Regions from separate parts of the Micromonospora sp. NPDC049301 genome, predicted to be linked through region 3. Evidence: predicted binding sites of a transcription regulator. Region 3 holds the regulator's gene; each other region holds the start of a gene.
The links. The regulator HrcA, encoded in region 3, represses chaperone genes, less so after heat shock. The targets are predictions, from matches to a motif close to GGTTNGCACNCTCNNNNNGAGNGTGCNAACC.

Region 1 (5,451 bases), on a different contig from region 3:
ATGCTGGCGCCCTTCCCCGCCGGCGGGGACCCGTTCACCGACGGCCGGCCGGAGCGCGCCCCACAGGTGCTGACCAACTCGTGGGGGTGCCCGCCGATCGAGGGCTGCGACCGCAACGTGCTGCGGCCGGCCACCACCGCGCTGGACGCCGCCGGGATCTTCGTGGTGGCCGCCGCCGGCAACACGGGCCCGTGGTGCGCGTCGATCGACGACCCGCCCGCGCCGTATCCGGACGTGCTGACCGTCGGCGCGGTGGACGCGCAGCGGCGGGTGGCGGAGTTCTCCTCGCGCGGCCCGGTGCCGGGCAGCCCGAACAAACCGGACGTGCTGGCGCCGGGCGTGGGCGTGGTGTCGGCCATGCCGGGCGGCGGGTACGCCGCGCTGGACGGCACCTCGATGGCGACGCCGCAGGTGGCCGGGGTGGTCGCGCTGATGTGGTCGGCGAACCCGGCGCTGGTCGGCGACCTGCCCCGGACCCGGCAGATCCTGCGGGACACCGCGACGCCGGCCGTGGCGACCTACCGGTCCAGCAATCGGAGCGACGCCTGCGGCGGCCCGGCCAACGTCACGGGCGCCGGCCAGGTCGACGCGTACGCCGCCGTCCAGGCCGCTCGGCGGTAGGCAAGGGCGGGAGCACGAACCGACACCCGGTGATCTAGGGTCGGCGACCATGGACGCCGAGATCACCGTCACCGAGCTGACCTCTGACCTGGCCCCCGCCGTGGTGCGGCTCTGTGCGCAGGCGCTCGACCTGCCCGAGGACGCCGCAGAGGCAGCGCCCATCGTGGACGTGCTCTGGCCCCGGGCCGCGGCCGACCGTCCGGTGGTCGGGCTGGGCGCGTACCGGGGGGCGGACCTGATCGGGGTGCTGCTCTGTTCGGTGTCGCAGGCCGACCCGGCTCTCGGGCACGTGGACCTGGTCGCGGTGCTCCCCGAGCAGCGTCGACGGGGTGTCGGCCGGGCACTGCTGGAGCGGGCCGAACGGGTGCTCGCCGAGCGCGGGGTGACCGAGGTGCTGCTGGCGGGGAACCCGCCGTACTACGCCTGGCCGGGCATCGACGTGCGCTACACGCCGGCGGTCTGCGCCGCCCTGGCGCTCGGCTACCGGCAGGACCGGACCGCGTGGAACATGACCGCCGACCTGTCGTACGACGGGTCGCCGGCGTTGCGGTCGACGGAGGCGGCGGAGCGGCGGCTCGCCGGGGCGGGAATCACGGTACGCCGGGCGGAGCCGACGGACCTGCCCGCGCTGACGGAGTTCGCCCGGTCCACCTTCGGTGGCTCCTGGGACGGCGAGTTGGCCGGGTCGGTGGGTCGTGAGGGGGCCGGTTGCCACCTGGCGGAGCGGGCCGGTGAGGTGCTCGGCTTCGCCGCCTACGGGTCGTCCCGGCCGAGCTGGTTCGGGCCGATGGGCACCGCGCCGGCCGCCGAGGGCTCGGGCATCGGCGGGGTGCTGCTGCGGCGCTGCCTGCGCGACCAGCGGGAAGCGGGGCTGGACCGGGCGGAGATCGGCTGGGTGGGGCCGGTGCCGTTCTACTCCGGCAGCGCCGGCGCCCGGATCGAGCGGGTCTTCTTCCTCTATCGGCGGACGCTCGACACCAAATTAGGGCGAACAGGATATAGACCCAGATAATGCCATTCGCCCGCGTCAGGCATCGACGCCCCCTACCGTTTCGGTAGAGGAGGCAGCCATGACCACGGATGACGACCAGACCGAGGACGGCCCGCAGGTCACCTGGAAACCGGTCGGCGAACTCCCCGGCCAACTGCCGTTCGACCGGCTCGACTACGGCGACGCCGAGCAGCTGGCCGAAATGACCACCAACGGCGAGCCGGCGCTCGACGAGCCGCAGGAGATGGTGGACGCTCCGATCCAACTGCCCCCGCCGTACGACCGGGCGCAGAAGCGGCGCAACCAGCGTCCGCTACCCACCTGACGACGAACGGGGCGGACCGCGTCAGCGGCCCGCCCCGTCACGTGTCGGAACTGGACTCAGAAGTCCATGTCCCCGCCACCCGGGCCAGCCGGGGCAGCCGGGGTCTTCTCCGGCTTGTCCGCGACGACGGCCTCGGTGGTGAGGAAGAGCGCCGCGATGGAAGCGGCGTTCTGCAGCGCCGACCGGGTCACCTTGGCCGGGTCGATGATGCCCGCGGCCAGCAGGTCGACGTACTCGCCGTTGGCGGCGTTGAGGCCGTGACCCGCTTCGAGGTTACGGACCTTCTCCACCACGACGCCGCCCTCGAGGCCGGCGTTGACGGCGATCTGCCGCAGCGGGGCGTCCAGCGCGACCTTGACGATGTTGGCACCGGTCGCCTCGTCGCCGACCAGGTCCAGCTTGTCGAAGGCGGTCTTGCCGGCCTGCACCAGCGCGACGCCACCACCCGGGACGATGCCCTCCTCGACGGCAGCCTTCGCGTTGCGAACGGCGTCCTCGATGCGGTGCTTGCGCTCCTTGAGCTCGACCTCGGTGGCCGCGCCGACCTTGATGACCGCGACGCCGCCGGCCAGCTTGGCCAGCCGCTCCTGCAGCTTCTCCCGGTCGTAGTCGGAGTCGCTCTTGTCGATCTCGGCCCGGATCTGGTTGACCCGGCCCTGGATCTGCTCGGCGTCGCCGGCACCGTCGACGATGGTGGTCTCGTCCTTGGTCACCACGACCTTGCGGGCGCGGCCCAGCATGTCGACGCCGACGGCGTCCAGCTTGAGGCCGACCTCCTCGCTGATGACCTGGCCACCGGTGAGGATGGCGATGTCGGCGAGCATGGCCTTGCGGCGGTCACCGAAGCCCGGCGCCTTGACGGCGACCGACTTGAAGGTGCCCCGCACCTTGTTGACGACCAGGGTGGCCAGAGCCTCGCCCTCGATGTCCTCGGCGATGATCAGCAGCGACTTGCCCGACTGCATGACCTTCTCCAGGATCGGGAGCAGGTCCTTGACCGACGAGATCTTGCTGTTGACGATCAGGAGGTAGGGGTCGTCGAAGACGGCCTCCATGCGCTCCGGGTCGGTCATGAAGTAGGCCGAGATGTAGCCCTTGTCGAAGCGCATACCCTCGGTGAGCTCCAGCTCCAGCCCGAAGGTGTTGCTCTCCTCGACGGTGATGACGCCTTCCTTGCCGACCTTGTCCATCGCCTCGGCGATGATCTCGCCGACGGTGCTGTCGCCAGCGGAGATGGAGGCGGTGGAGGCGATCTGCTCCTTGGTCTCGACGTCCTTGGCGAGCTTGGACAGCTCCTCCGAGACGCTCGCGACCGCGGCCTCGATGCCCCGCTTCAGGGCCATCGGGTTGGCGCCAGCGGCCACGTTGCGCAGGCCCTCGCGAACCAGGGCCTGGGCCAGGACGGTCGCCGTCGTCGTGCCGTCACCGGCAACGTCGTCGGTCTTCTTGGCGACCTCCTTGACCAGCTCAGCGCCGATCTTCTCGTACGGGTCCTCGAGCTCGATCTCCTTGGCGATGCTCACACCATCGTTGGTGATGGTGGGGGCACCCCACTTCTTCTCGAGCACGACGTTGCGGCCCTTCGGGCCGAGGGTCACCTTTACGGCGTCGGCGAGCTGGTTCATGCCCCGCTCGAGGCCGCGGCGCGCCTCTTCGTCGAACGCGATCATCTTGGCCATACGGCGTTGTCCTCCTGGACACTCACGGGCCACCCGAGATGTGCCCCGGATGGGCCGCCTGGTGTACGCACCTTGGGACGTCGCCACCTGGCGACGACGACGTCCTTCGGCCGGGCCGGATAGCCCGCGACGACCGGCCATGTGTCACCCCGGCGTCTCCGCGCCGGCGCGACCCTGGCCCCACCGTCCCGACCATTGGCACTCACGGTATGCGAGTGCCAATGACTTGTTTAGCACTCTCCCCTGCCGAGTGCAAGCACGACCGCCTCGGTCAGCCGAGTTCCGCAGCCAGTCCGGCAGCGTTCACCGGCCTCTCATGGGCACGCTGCTCGGCGTACGTCACCAGCAGCCCCACCAGTTGCGCGAGGTGGGCGGGGAGGGCCAGCACCGCGCTGACGGCGATCACCAGCACCACGCCGATCGCGGAACCCGGGGAGGCCAGCGGGTCGACCCCGAACGGGGCGCTGCCGACCCCCTCCAGCACGCTGGCGACCAGGGTGCCGACGATCACCGCGGCCGCCACCAGCGCCACCCGACCGAGCAACAGCCCCAGCCGGTCGTGGAACATCCGGAACGACCGGCCGATCGGGTTCTCCCGCTCGAAGAGGTAGACCGGCCCGACCATGCTGAGCGCGAAGGCGAGGTAGATGCCGGGCAGGACGCAGAAGCAGACGCCCAGGCCGATGATCACGCCGGTCAGCAGCGTCCAGCCCCAGAGCCCGAGCGCGCGACGCAGGCCGTAGCGCAGCGCCGGACCCAGGCTGACCGACTCACCGACCGCCTGGCGGGTGATCACCCAGGTGCCGGCGGCCCAGCCCACGGCCTGCACCAACCCGATCAGCAGACTGCCGCCGATCAGCACCAGGAACACGGTGGCCAGGTCGGTGAGGAACGTGTCCGGCAGCGCGGCCGACTCCCCGACGGCGGTCGTCTCCCACTTCGCGGTCGGGTCCAGCCCGAGCGAGAGCACCGACAGCACCGCCGCCGGCAGCACCTGGGTGAGCAGGAGGATGGGCAGCAGCAGTCTCCAGCCGCGCCGGACCGCGCCCACGCACCGCTCGAACCAGCCACTCAGCCCGGCGCCGGGCAGGGTGACCAGCCGATCGGCCGGATCGACCCCGGGCGGGTACCACCCGGTGCTCGGCGGCCCCGGGTACCAGAGCTGCCCACCGTACGGACCGGCACCGACCGGGTAGCCGCCGGTGGGCGGGAACACCCACCCCTGCGGGGGCGGGCCCGGTGGCGGCCCCCACGAGGGCGGCACGCTCGGGTCCCAGCCGGGGGGTGGCGTGCCCGGCGGAGGGCCTCCGGCCGTGGACACGGTCGGGTCCCAGCCCGGCGAGGTGGCCGGCGGCGGGCCCCAGGGGGACGGCGCGGTCGGGTCACCAGCGGGAGGCGGACCGGGCTCGGCCGGGTGCGGGCCGGACGGGTTGACGCCGCCCGAGTGCGGACCGGACGGGTCGGGCTGACCCGGGGGTGGGGCGGCCGGGGGCGGCTGGTCGGACATGAACCCTCCTCAGCGACGGCTGGAATGGTTCACGATCTTCCAGGGTCCGATCGTGTGGCGCAGCCCCGGCCCCTCAGGGCCTTACCGGCGGCCCACTCAGGCGATGACGCGCACCCGCTCCGCCTGCGGACCCTTCTGGCCCTGGGCGATCTCGAACTCCACCCGCTGACCGTCGTCGAGCGCCTTGTAGCCGTCCATCTCGATCGCCGAGAAGTGGACGAACACGTCCTGCCCGCCGTCGACGGCGATGAAGCCGTAGCCCTTTTCCGAGTTGAACCACTTGACGGTGCCCTGTGCCACGGTGCACTTCCTCACTCTGTGCGGCGTC
Region 2 (5,451 bases), on a different contig from region 3:
ACGTAGTACTGGGCGGAGCCGCCCAGGGTGAGCCGGTCGTAGTCGATGGTGGCCACACCCTGCGACTTGGCCTTGTCGAGCACGGCCTTGCCGGTGCCGGAGTCCAGGTTGACGATCATCAGGGCGGTGACGCCGCTGGTGATCATCTGGTCGGCGATGGTCTGGAAGGCGGTCTTGTCGTTCTGGGCGTTCTGGATGTCGTACTGGACGCCGGCGGCCTTGAACGCCTCTTCCAGGAACCGACGGTCCGCGGTCTCCCAGCGGGCGGAGGACTTGCTGTCCGGGAGGATGACGCCGATCTTGGGGGTCTTCGCGGAGCTGGCCTGGTCGTCGCCGGCGTTGTCGCCGCAGGCGGTCATGCTGCCGGTCGTGAGTAGACCCACGGCGGCGATGGTGAGGAGCCCCTTACGCATGTGCAGGGTCCTTTCGGGGTGGGGGAGGCGGTTCTTTTGTTGTGCCCGGCAACGTATTTCGCCTGCGCGCGGGTCCACAAGACCGCCGGAAGGTCAAGTTTGTTGGGAGCAATAACAATTCAGCAACGCGACTGTCACTCCCCGGTCATCCAGGGGTGATGACGCTGGGCGGCAGCGGTCAGCGGGTCTGCAGCGCCGCCGTACGCGCCTCGGTCAACGCCACCAGATCCGCCGCCGCCAGTTCGAGTTGCAGACCGCGCCGGCCAGCGGAGACATAGATCGTCGGCAGGTCCAGCGCGGATTCGTCCAGCACGGTGGGCAGCCGTCGGCGCTGCCCGAGCGGGCTGATCCCGCCGCGCACGTAGCCGGTCGCCCGCTCGGCGACCGCCCGGTCGGCCAGCGCCGCCCGCTTGCCGCCGACCGCCGCCGCGAGCGCCTTGAGGTCCAGCTCGCCGGTGACCGGGACGACCGCCACGGTGAGCCCCCCGTCGACCTCGGTCACCAGCGACTTGAACACCCGCTCCGGCGGCACGCCGAGCGCCGCCGCCACCAGGGCGCCGTAGTTCGGCGCGTCCGGTGCCACCCGGTACGGGTGGGTGCGATGCGCGATCCCACGCTTGACCAGCAGTGCCGTCGCCGGAGTGCCCTGTCCCGCCACGACGACGAACCTAGTCCACCGGTTGGCAGACCAGCACGGTCGGTGCCCCGGCGACCCGGGTGAGCACCAGGCTCGCCGCCGCGTCACCGGCCAGCCGCAGGTCCCGCCGGAGCTGCTCCGGGGTGAGCGCGGAACCCCGCTTGAGGATCTCCACCCGGCCCACCCGGCGGTCCCGCAGCAGGGCACGCAGACGCTTGAGCGAGAACGGCAGCACGTCGGTCACCTCCAGGCAGCGCGCGTACGGCGTGCGGGTGGCCTGGTCGGCGTAGAGGTAGGCGATGCTCGGGTCGCCGAGGGTGGCGTCCAGCTCGCCGGCCAGTTCGGCGACCAGGTGCGCGCGGACCACCGCCGGATCGGGGTCGTACAGGTAGCGGCGTACCGGCCCGACGGCGGCCTCGGCGGCACCCGAGCCGGTGAGCTGGTGGCAGCGGGTCTCCCCGCCGCCCGCCTCCTGCCGGTAGAGGGTGGCGCGACGGGGCACCCCGGCCAGCTCGCCGCACCAGAGCGCGGCCTCGACCAGGTCGCCGTCCACGCCGACCCACTCCGCCTCGGCGCCGGCCGGGATGAGCGCGTGATCCAGCCCCGGTGCCACCTTGACCACGGTGCGCGGCACCCGCTCGGCGAGCCCGGTGACGAAGTCCCACGGCGGGGAGTAGGCGCGCGGGTCGAAGATCCGCCGTCCGGTGCCGGCCCGCCGCCGGGCCGGGTCGCAGAAGACGCCGTCGACCCGGGAGACGTCGAACGTGGTGGCGTCGCCGCACTCGACCGTGAACAGGTCGGCCAGCCCGGCCGCCGCCGCGTTGGCGGCGGCCATCTCGGCGGTCACCGGGTCGGCCTCCACCCCGTACACCCGGATGCCGGCGCGGGCGGCGGCCAGCGCGTCGGCGCCGAGGCCGCAGCCGAGGTCGGCCAGGGTCTGGACGCCCGCGTCGCGCAGCCGGGCGGCCCGGCGGTCGGCGACCACCCGGCGGGTGGCCTGCTCCAGGCCGGCGCGGGTGAGGAACATCCCGGCGGCGGCCGGGCCGAACTTGCCGACCGCCCGGTGGCGCAGCTCGGCCTGGGTGAGCGCCGCCGCGGCCAGCGCCGGCGGCACCCCGGTCGCGCGCAGGGCCGACGCTGCGGTCAGCGGGTCACCGCCGGCCAGCCCGGCCGCCGCCGCGAGCGCGGCCGACCCCTCGGGGGTACGCAGAGCAGCCAGCTGGTCGAGGTCCACCCGATCATTGTCCCGGGCCGGCCGGGCTGCCCGGACGGTGGTGTCAGTCGGTGGACGTGGCGGCGACGACCGCCCGTTCCGTGGCGACACGGCGGGCGGTGCGTTGGCACTCTCCTTGACGGAGTGCTAGCCACGGAATAACCTGCGATTAGCACTCTCACCCTGAGGGTGCCAGCTCCCGGGTCTCGCGACCCGGGTGCGCACGCCAGGCGGACCGGCACCCGCGACGACGGCCCCGCCCGGTGGCATGAGGCAGATTGACGCTGGTCGGCCCCGCCGGCCGGCAACGAAACCAGTACCCCAGGAGGGTATGCCCGTGACTACCGCGACCAAGGTTGCGATCAAGCCGCTCGAGGACCGCATCGTGGTCCAGGCGAACGAGGCTGAGACCACCACGGCGTCGGGCATCGTGATCCCCGACACCGCCAAGGAGAAGCCGCAGGAGGGCACTGTCCTCGCTGTGGGCCCGGGGCGCGTCGACGACAACGGCAACCGGGTTCCGGTTGACGTTCAGGTCGGCGACACCGTCCTCTACTCGAAGTACGGCGGCACCGAGGTCAAGTACGCCGGCGAGGAGTACCTGGTGCTCTCCGCCCGCGACGTCCTCGCGGTCATCGAGAAGTAAGCAACCGATCAGTGTCATTGCCCCGGTCCGGCTCGCCGGGCCGGGGCAGTGGCGCTTCGAAGGGACATTCATGGCGAAGATCCTGAGCTTCTCGGACGACGCCCGGCACCAGCTGGAGCACGGTGTCAACGCCCTCGCGGACGCGGTCAAGGTCACCCTCGGCCCGCGCGGGCGCAACGTCGTCCTGGACAAGAAATTCGGTGCGCCGACGATCACCAACGATGGTGTGACCATCGCCAAGGAGATCGAGCTCACCAATCCCTACGAGAACCTCGGCGCGCAGCTGGTCAAGGAGGTGGCGACCAAGACCAACGACGTCGCCGGCGACGGGACCACCACCGCGACCGTGCTGGCCCAGGCGATGGTCCGCGAGGGCCTGCGCAACGTCACCGCCGGTGCCAACCCGGCGGGCCTCAAGCGGGGCATCGACGCGGCGGCCACCAAGATCTCCGAGGCGCTGCTCGGTCGGGCCGCGGAGGTCACCGGCAAGGAGTCGATCGCGAACGTGGCGACGATCTCCGCGCAGGACTCCACCATCGGCGAGCTGATCGCCGAGGCGATGGAGCGCGTCGGCCGCGACGGTGTCATCACCGTCGAGGAGGGCTCGATGCTCACCACCGAGCTGGACGTGACCGAGGGTCTCCAGTTCGACAAGGGCTTCATCTCGCCGAACTTCGTCACCGACCTGGAGGGTCAGGAGTCCGTCCTTGAGGACGCGTACATCCTGGTCACCACCCAGAAGATCTCGGCGATCGAGGAGCTGCTGCCGCTGCTGGAGAAGGTCCTGCAGAACGGCAAGCCGCTGCTGATCATCGCTGAGGACGTGGACGGCCAGGCGCTCTCCACGCTGGTGGTCAACTCGCTGCGCAAGACCATCAAGGTCTGCGCGGTGAAGGCCCCGGGCTTCGGTGACCGGCGCAAGGCGATGCTCCAGGACATCGCGATCTCCACGGGCGCCGAGCTGGTCGCCCCGGAGCTGGGCTACAAGCTCGACCAGGTCGGCCTGGAGGTGCTCGGCACCGCCCGGCGTGTCGTGGTCGACAAGGAGAACACCACGATCGTCGACGGCGGCGGCCAGAGCGCCGACGTTGCCGACCGGGTGGCCCAGATCCGCAAGGAGATCGAGGCCTCCGACTCCGACTGGGACCGGGAGAAGCTGGGCGAGCGGCTCGCGAAGCTCTCCGGCGGCATCGCCGTGATCAAGGTGGGTGCGGCGACCGAGGTCGAGATGAAGGAGCGCAAGCACCGCATCGAGGACGCCATCGCGGCGACCAAGGCCGCGGTCGAGGAGGGCACCGTGCCCGGCGGCGGCGCCGCCCTGGTGCAGGTCTCCTCGGTGCTCGATGACGATCTCGGCTTCACCGGTGACGAGAAGGTCGGCGTCTCGGTCGTGCGTAAGGCACTGGTCGAGCCGCTGCGCTGGATCGCGCAGAACGCCGGTCACGACGGCTACGTCGTGGTGCAGAAGGTCGCCACCAAGGAGTGGGGCAACGGCCTCGACGCCGCCACCGGCGACTACGTCGACCTGGTCAAGGCCGGCATCATCGACCCGGTGAAGGTGACCCGCAACGCGGTCACCAACGCCGCCTCGATCGCCGGCCTGCTGCTGACCACGGAGAGCCTCGTGGTCGAGAAGCCGGAGCAGGCCGAGCCGGCCGCCGCCGGTGGGCACGGCCACGGCCACGGCCACGGCCACCAGCACGGCCCGGGCTTCTGATCCGGTAGCAGTACGTCCCCGGGGCACACCGTCGTACGGCGGTGTGCCCCGGTCCGTCTCCTCCGGTCATTACCGAACGCTGACGTGGTTGGCGACCGGCCGAGTTGATCGCGCACACTGGGCCGATGAGCACCACGTCACGGCGGTACGCCGCGCTGGCCGGAGTCACCGCCGCCGCCGTCGCGATCGGGATCGCGGAACCGGTCGCGGTGCTGACAGGTCCCCGGTCGGCGCCGCTGGTCGCGGTCGGCGGGGTGGTCGTCGACGCCGTCCCGGAGTCGCTGAAGCAGTTCGCCATCGACGTCTTCGGCACCGCCGACAAGATCGCCCTGCTGGTCGGCACGGCGTTGCTGCTGGGCGCGTTCGCCGCGCTGTTCGGGATGCTGGCGGTGCGCCGGCTGGCTCTCGGCCTGGCCGGCATCGCGGCGTTCTCCGCCGTGGGCGTGGCCGCCGCGCTGACACGTGCCGGCGCGGACGCCGCCGACGCGCTGCCGTCCCTGGTCGGCGGTGGTCTCGGCGCCCTGGTGCTCTGGCTGTTCATCGCCGGCCCGCTGGAGCTGGATCCGTGGCCCTGGTCCCCACCCACGCCGATCGCGTCCCGCGAGGTCGCACCGCCGGCGCCGGTGTCGCCGGCCGGCCCCACCGCGCCGGACAGCCTGCCGGTGCCGGTGACCCCTGCCGCGCCGCCGGAGCCGGTCGCGTCGAGCGGGCGGGCGCCGGGTGAGGGGGTCGACCCGGAGTCGCGGCGGCGCTTCCTCACCAGCGCCGGGGTGCTGCTCGGCACGGCGACGGTGGCCGGTCTCGGCGGCCGCTGGCTGGCCGGGC
Region 3 (5,451 bases):
GATCGGGCGGTACTGGTGACCGGGGCCTCGCGCGGGATCGGCCGGGCGGTGGCGACGGCCTTCGCGGCCGGCGGCGACCGGGTCGCCATCCACCACCGCGACTCCGCCGACGCGGCCGAGGAGCTACGCGCCCAACTGCCCGGCACCGGGCACGTGGTGGTACGCGCCGACCTCACCGACCCGGACGCCGTCCGCGCCATGGTCGACCGGGCCGCCGAGCTGCTCGGCGGGCTGGACGTGCTGGTCAACAACGCCGGGGTGTACGGCGACCGGGACGACCCGCACCCGATCTTCGGCGCCTCCTACGAGCAGTGGCAGAAGCGCTGGCGGCAGGTGCTGGAGACCAACCTCACCGGCGCCGGCAACGTCACCTGGTGCGCCGCCCAGCACATGCGGGAGCGGGGCGGCAGGATCGTCAACGTCTCCTCCCGGGGCGCGTTCCGGGGTGAGCCGGCGCAGCCCGCGTACGGCGCCAGCAAGGCGGGGCTGAACGCGCTGGGCCAGTCCCTCGCGGTGGCGCTCGCGCCGTACGGCATCGCGGTCGCCACCGTCGCGCCGGGCTACGTGGCAACCGACATGGTCACCGAGCACCTGCGCGGCGAGCAGGGCGCGGCGATCCGGGCGCAGAGCCCGTTCGACCGGGTGGCGCGGCCGGAGGAGATCGCCGCCGCGGTGCACTGGCTGGCGTCGCCGCAGGCCGAGTGGGCCTCCGGCACCATCGTCGACCTCAACGGCGCGTCCTACCTGCGCAGCTGACCGCTCCCGCCGACGGCGCCGGCGGGCTACCAGCGGCCGAGGCGGGTGGCGAGCACGCTGAGCGCCGCGACCCCGGCCGTGGAGGTGCGCAGCACCGCGGGGCCGAGCCGGACCGGCCGGCCCCCGGCCTCCCGGAACGCGGTCAGCTCCGCCGGGGCGATGCCGCCCTCCGGGCCGACCACCAGGACGATCTCCCCGGCGGACGGCAGCTCGGCGGTGGTCAGCCGCTCGTCGGCCTCCTCGTGCAGCACGAACCCGGCGGCGGCACCGGCGATCCGGCGGGCCACGGTGGCGGTGGACTCGTCCGGCGAGCCGGCCACCACCGGCAGCCAGGGCCGGCGGGCCTGCTTGGCGGCCTCCCGGGCGGTGGCCACCCACTTCTCCCGGGCCCGTACGCCCCGGTCGCCGCGCCACTGGGTCACCGAGCGGGCCGCCGCCCAGGGCACGATCTCGTCCACCCCGACCTCGGTCATCGCCTGCACGGCCAGCTCGCCCCGGTCGCCCTTGGCGATGCCCTGCACGGTCACCAGCCGGGGTACGGGCGCGTCCACGTACCCCCGGGAGGTGATGGTGAGGTCCAGGCTGCCCCGGCCGACGGCGGTGACCGCGGCGGCGGCCGTGCCGCCCCGGCCGTCGGCGAGCAGCAGCTCCTCGCCGACCCGCAGCCGCTGCACGGTGGCGGCGTGGTGCCCCTCGGGACCATCGAGGGTCAACGCGTCGGCGGTGGGCAGCGACTCCACCAGGAACAGCGGGGCGGACACGATGATCAGGCTAGCCGCGCCGGTCAGGCGTGGCCGTTGAACGCGTCGCGCATCCGGGAGAAGAAGCCGCCCTGCTTGGTCAGCTCGGCGACCTCCTCGCCCCGGGTCTTGGCGAAGTCGCGCAGCATCCGCTCCTGGTCCGGGTCGAGCTTGGTCGGCGTCCGGACGTCCAGGTGCACGTAGAGGTCACCCCGGCCGGTGCCGCGCAGGTGCGGCACACCCCGGGCGCGCAGCCGCAGCGTGCTGGCGGGCTGGGTGCCGGCCTTGACGTCGACCGTCTCCTCGCTGTCCAGCGTCTTGATGGTCAGCCGGGTGCCGAGCGCCGCCGCGGTCATCGGAACGGTGACGCGGCAGTGCAGGTCGTCGCCCTTGCGGGAGTACACGTCGTGCGGCCGCTCGTGGATCTCCACGTAGAGGTCGCCGGCGGTGCCGCCACCCGGGCCCACCTCGCCCTGCTGGGCCAGCCGGATCCGCATGCCGTCCTCGACACCGGCGGGGATCTTGACGGTCAGCGAACGGCGGGTGCGCACCCGACCGTCGCCGGCGCAGGTGGGGCAGGGATGCGGGATGGTGGTGCCGTAGCCCTGGCAGACGGTGCACGGCCGGGCGGAGACCACCTGGCCCAGGAACGTGCGCTGCACCGACTGCACCTCGCCCCGACCGCCGCACGCCTCGCAGGTGGCCAGGTGGGTGCCGGCGGCCGTGCCGGCGCCGGAGCAGGTGGTGCAGAGCACCGCGGTGTCGACCGTGATCGGCGCCTCGACGCCGAACGCCGTCTCGTGCAGGTCCAGTTCGAGCCGCAGGATCGCGTCGGCGCCGGGCCGGGTACGCGGGCGCGGGCCGCGCGCGCCACCGGCCGCGCCGCCGAAGAACGCGTCCATGATGTCCTGGAACCCGACGAACGGGCCGGCCCCGCCGGGGCCACCCGGGCCGCCGGCGCCGCCACCGCCCGGGGCGAGCGGGTCGCCACCCAGGTCGACGATCTGCCGCTTCCGGTCGTCCGAGAGCACCTCGTACGCGGCGTTGATGTCCTTGAACTTCTCCTGAGCCTCCGGGTCCGGATTGACGTCCGGGTGGAACTGGCGCGCCAGCTTGCGGTAGGCGCGCTTGATCTCGTCGTCGGAGGCTTCCCGGCTCACGCCGAGGATGCCGTAGTAGTCCCTGGCCACTGCGTTCCGTGTCCTCATGTTCGTCTCGCGTTGCGCCGGTCGGCGGCCGCAGCCGGCCGTCGGCCCTGACTGGTCAGTTCTGGGCCAGCAGCTCGCCCACGTAGCGTGCCACGGCGCGCACCGTGGCGATGGTGCCGGGGTAGTCCATCCGGGTGGGCCCCAGCACCCCCAGGCCACCCACGATGGTGGCGCCCGGGCCGTACCCCGTGCTGACCACCGAGGCGGCGCGCAGGTTGTCGAACTCGTTCTCGTCGCCGATCAGCACCCGGGTCGTGCTCGGCTCCGTCTCGCCGATGAGCTTGAGCAGCACGACCTCCTCCTCCAGCGCCTCGAGGATCGGTCGCAGCGAGCCCTGGAAGTCGAGCAGGCCGCCCCGGGTGAGGTTGGCGGTGCCGGCCAGCGCGATGCGTTCCTCGTGCCGCTCGACCAGCGTCTCCAGCAGGACGGTGGAGAGCGTGGTCATCGCCGGACGCAGCTCGGGCGGCGCCTCCTCGACCAGCGCCTGCACCAGCGGCGGAGTGTCGGACAGCCGGGCGCCGGCCAGCTTCTCGTTGACCAGGCGGCGCAGGTCGGTGACGTCGTCCGGCGGCACCGGCCCGGGCAGCTCCACCAGCCGCTGCTCCACCCGCCCGGTGTCGGCGATCATGACGAGCATCAGCCGGGTGGTGGAGATCGGCACCAGCTCCAGGTGGCGCACCGAGGAGCGGGCCAGGCTCGGGTACTGCACCACGGCCACCTGCCGGGTCAGTTGGGCGAGCAGCCGCACGGTGCGGTGCACCACGTCGTCGAGGTCGACCGCGCCGACCAGGAAGCGCTCGATGGCCCGGCGCTCGGCCGGGCTGAGCGGCTTGACCCGGGACAGCCGGTCCACGAAGAGCCGGTAGCCGCGGTCGGTGGGCACCCGGCCGGCACTGGTGTGCGGCTGCCGGATGTAGCCCTCCTCCTCCAGCACGGCCATGTCGTTGCGGACCGTGGCCGGGGAGACGCCGAGCTGGTGCCGCTCGACCAGCGCCTTGCTGCCGACCGGCTCCTGCGTGGAGACGTAGTCCTCGACGATGGCGCGGAGCACGGCGAGCTTGCGGTCGTCGAGACCCATCCTCCGCACCTCCTGTCGCACGTAGGCCGCCGGCACGCGGGGGCCGGCAGGCCGTACTGGCACTCGACTGTAGCGAGTGCCAGTCTACGTCGGCGCGCCCGCCGGCGCGATGATCAAGCCCACCGCTGTCCGTTCAGCCGGGCCGGCCCGGCGGTGTCGCTCTGGTGCGGCGTTGCCAGGGGCCCTTACCGTGACATCCATGACTGAACCTCCTCGCCCTCCCGGTGCGGGAGACCCCGGCAACTACCCGCCGGAGCCGACCTCCCCGGGCTCGTCCCCCTCGGCCGAGCCACCCACCGCACCACTGTCCGGGGCGCCCGGCCCGGGCGGCTATCCCCCGGCCGGTGGCTATCCGCCACCCACCGGTGACCAACCGTCGTCAGGCGGCTACCCTCCGCCGGGTGGTTACCCGCCGCCCGGCGGCTATCCGACCGGCGGCTATCCGACCGGCGGCGCCTACGGCGGCCCCGGCGGCGGCTACGCCAGCAACGAGGACAAGACCTGGGCGCTGGTCGCGCACTTCGGCGGCGCCGCCGGCGCGCTGATCAGCTTCGGCCCGCTGGGCTTCGTCGCCCCGCTCATCGCCTACCTGGCCCGCGGTCAGCAGTCGCCGACCGTCCGGGCGCACGCACTGGCCGCGCTGAATTTCCAGATCCTCTGGTCGATCATCGCGTTCGTGCTGCTCTTCGTGAGCTGGTGCCTGTTCTTCCTGCCCAGCATCGCGGTGGTGGTGATCCAGATCCTGTTCGGGATCATCGCCGGCATGAAGGCCAACGAGGGCAGCCACTACCGCTATCCGATGTCGGCCAGCTTCATCAAGTGACCCGGGTCGGCCGCTCCCCCGGCCGGCCCGGTGCACTGCCCCCGGCGGCCCGCCAGCGGCCGTCGCGCCGGCTCAGGGCAGCAGGTCGCGCACCACGGCGTCGGCGAGCAGCCGGCCGCGCAGGGTGAGCACCGCCCGCCCGGCCGCGTACTCCGGTGCGGCCAGCAGGCCACCGGCCAGCGCACGCTCGGCGCCGGCCCGACCGGCCGCGTCGAGCACCGCCAGCGGCAGCCCGCTGGCGAGCCGCAGCCGGAGCATGACGTCCTCCATGTGCGCCTCGTCGGCGGTGAGCACCTCCCGGGCCAGGCCGGGCGACGCGCCGGCGGCCAGCCGCTGGGCGTACGCCGACGGGTGCTTGACGTTCCACCAGCGCACCCCGCCGACGTGGCTGTGCGCCCCCGGACCCAACCCCCACCAGTCGGCGCCGGTCCAGTAGAGCAGGTTGTGCCGGCAGCGGGCCTCGTCGGTGCGGGCCCAGTTGGAGACCTCGTACCAGGACAGGCCGGCCGCGTCGAGGGCAGCGTCCGCGGCCAGGTAGCGGTCCGCGGCGACGTCGTCGCTGGGGTACGGCAGCTCGCCGCGGCGCATCCGGGCGGCCAGCCGGGTGCCGTCCTCCACGATCAGGGCGTACGCGCTGACGTGGTCGACACCGGCGGCGACCACCTGATCCAGCGAGGCGGCGAAGTCCTCGGCCCGCTCCCCCGGCGTGCCGTAGATCAGGTCCAGGTTGACGTGCTCGAACCCGGCGTCGCGCGCCTCCAGGGCGGCGGCGGTGGCCCGGCCGGCGCTGTGCTTGCGGTCCAGGATCGCCAGCACCCCCGGGGAGGCGGACTGCATGCCGAGCGA

Region 1: a site for HrcA is predicted at 3,810-3,840, ahead of groL (chaperonin GroEL). Genes of this name have one in related genera too.
Region 2: a site for HrcA is predicted at 2,431-2,461, ahead of groES (co-chaperone GroES). Genes of this name have one in related genera too.

What each region holds. Positions count from the first base shown of each region.
Region 1 is NZ_JBFAQO010000008.1:295,118-300,568, reverse strand. It holds gene AB0K07_RS24385 (S8 family serine peptidase) at 1-621, shown strand, start outside; gene AB0K07_RS24380 (GNAT family N-acetyltransferase) at 671-1,633, shown strand; gene AB0K07_RS24375 (hypothetical protein) at 1,692-1,937, shown strand; gene groL (chaperonin GroEL) at 1,994-3,616, opposite strand; gene AB0K07_RS24365 (hypothetical protein) at 3,888-5,123, opposite strand; gene AB0K07_RS24360 (cold-shock protein) at 5,220-5,423, opposite strand.
Region 2 is NZ_JBFAQO010000006.1:267,501-272,951, forward strand. It holds gene AB0K07_RS19990 (substrate-binding domain-containing protein) at 1-413, opposite strand, end outside; gene ybaK (Cys-tRNA(Pro) deacylase) at 592-1,071, opposite strand; gene AB0K07_RS20000 (methyltransferase domain-containing protein) at 1,082-2,284, opposite strand; gene groES (co-chaperone GroES) at 2,595-2,909, shown strand; gene groL (chaperonin GroEL) at 2,980-4,626, shown strand; gene AB0K07_RS20015 (molybdopterin-dependent oxidoreductase) at 4,752-5,451, shown strand, end outside.
Region 3 is NZ_JBFAQO010000005.1:544,608-550,058, forward strand. It holds gene AB0K07_RS18350 (SDR family oxidoreductase) at 1-756, shown strand, start outside; gene AB0K07_RS18355 (16S rRNA (uracil(1498)-N(3))-methyltransferase) at 783-1,517, opposite strand; gene dnaJ (molecular chaperone DnaJ) at 1,541-2,686, opposite strand; gene hrcA (heat-inducible transcriptional repressor HrcA) at 2,760-3,782, opposite strand; gene AB0K07_RS18370 (DUF4870 domain-containing protein) at 3,982-4,605, shown strand; gene hemW (radical SAM family heme chaperone HemW) at 4,678-5,451, opposite strand, start outside.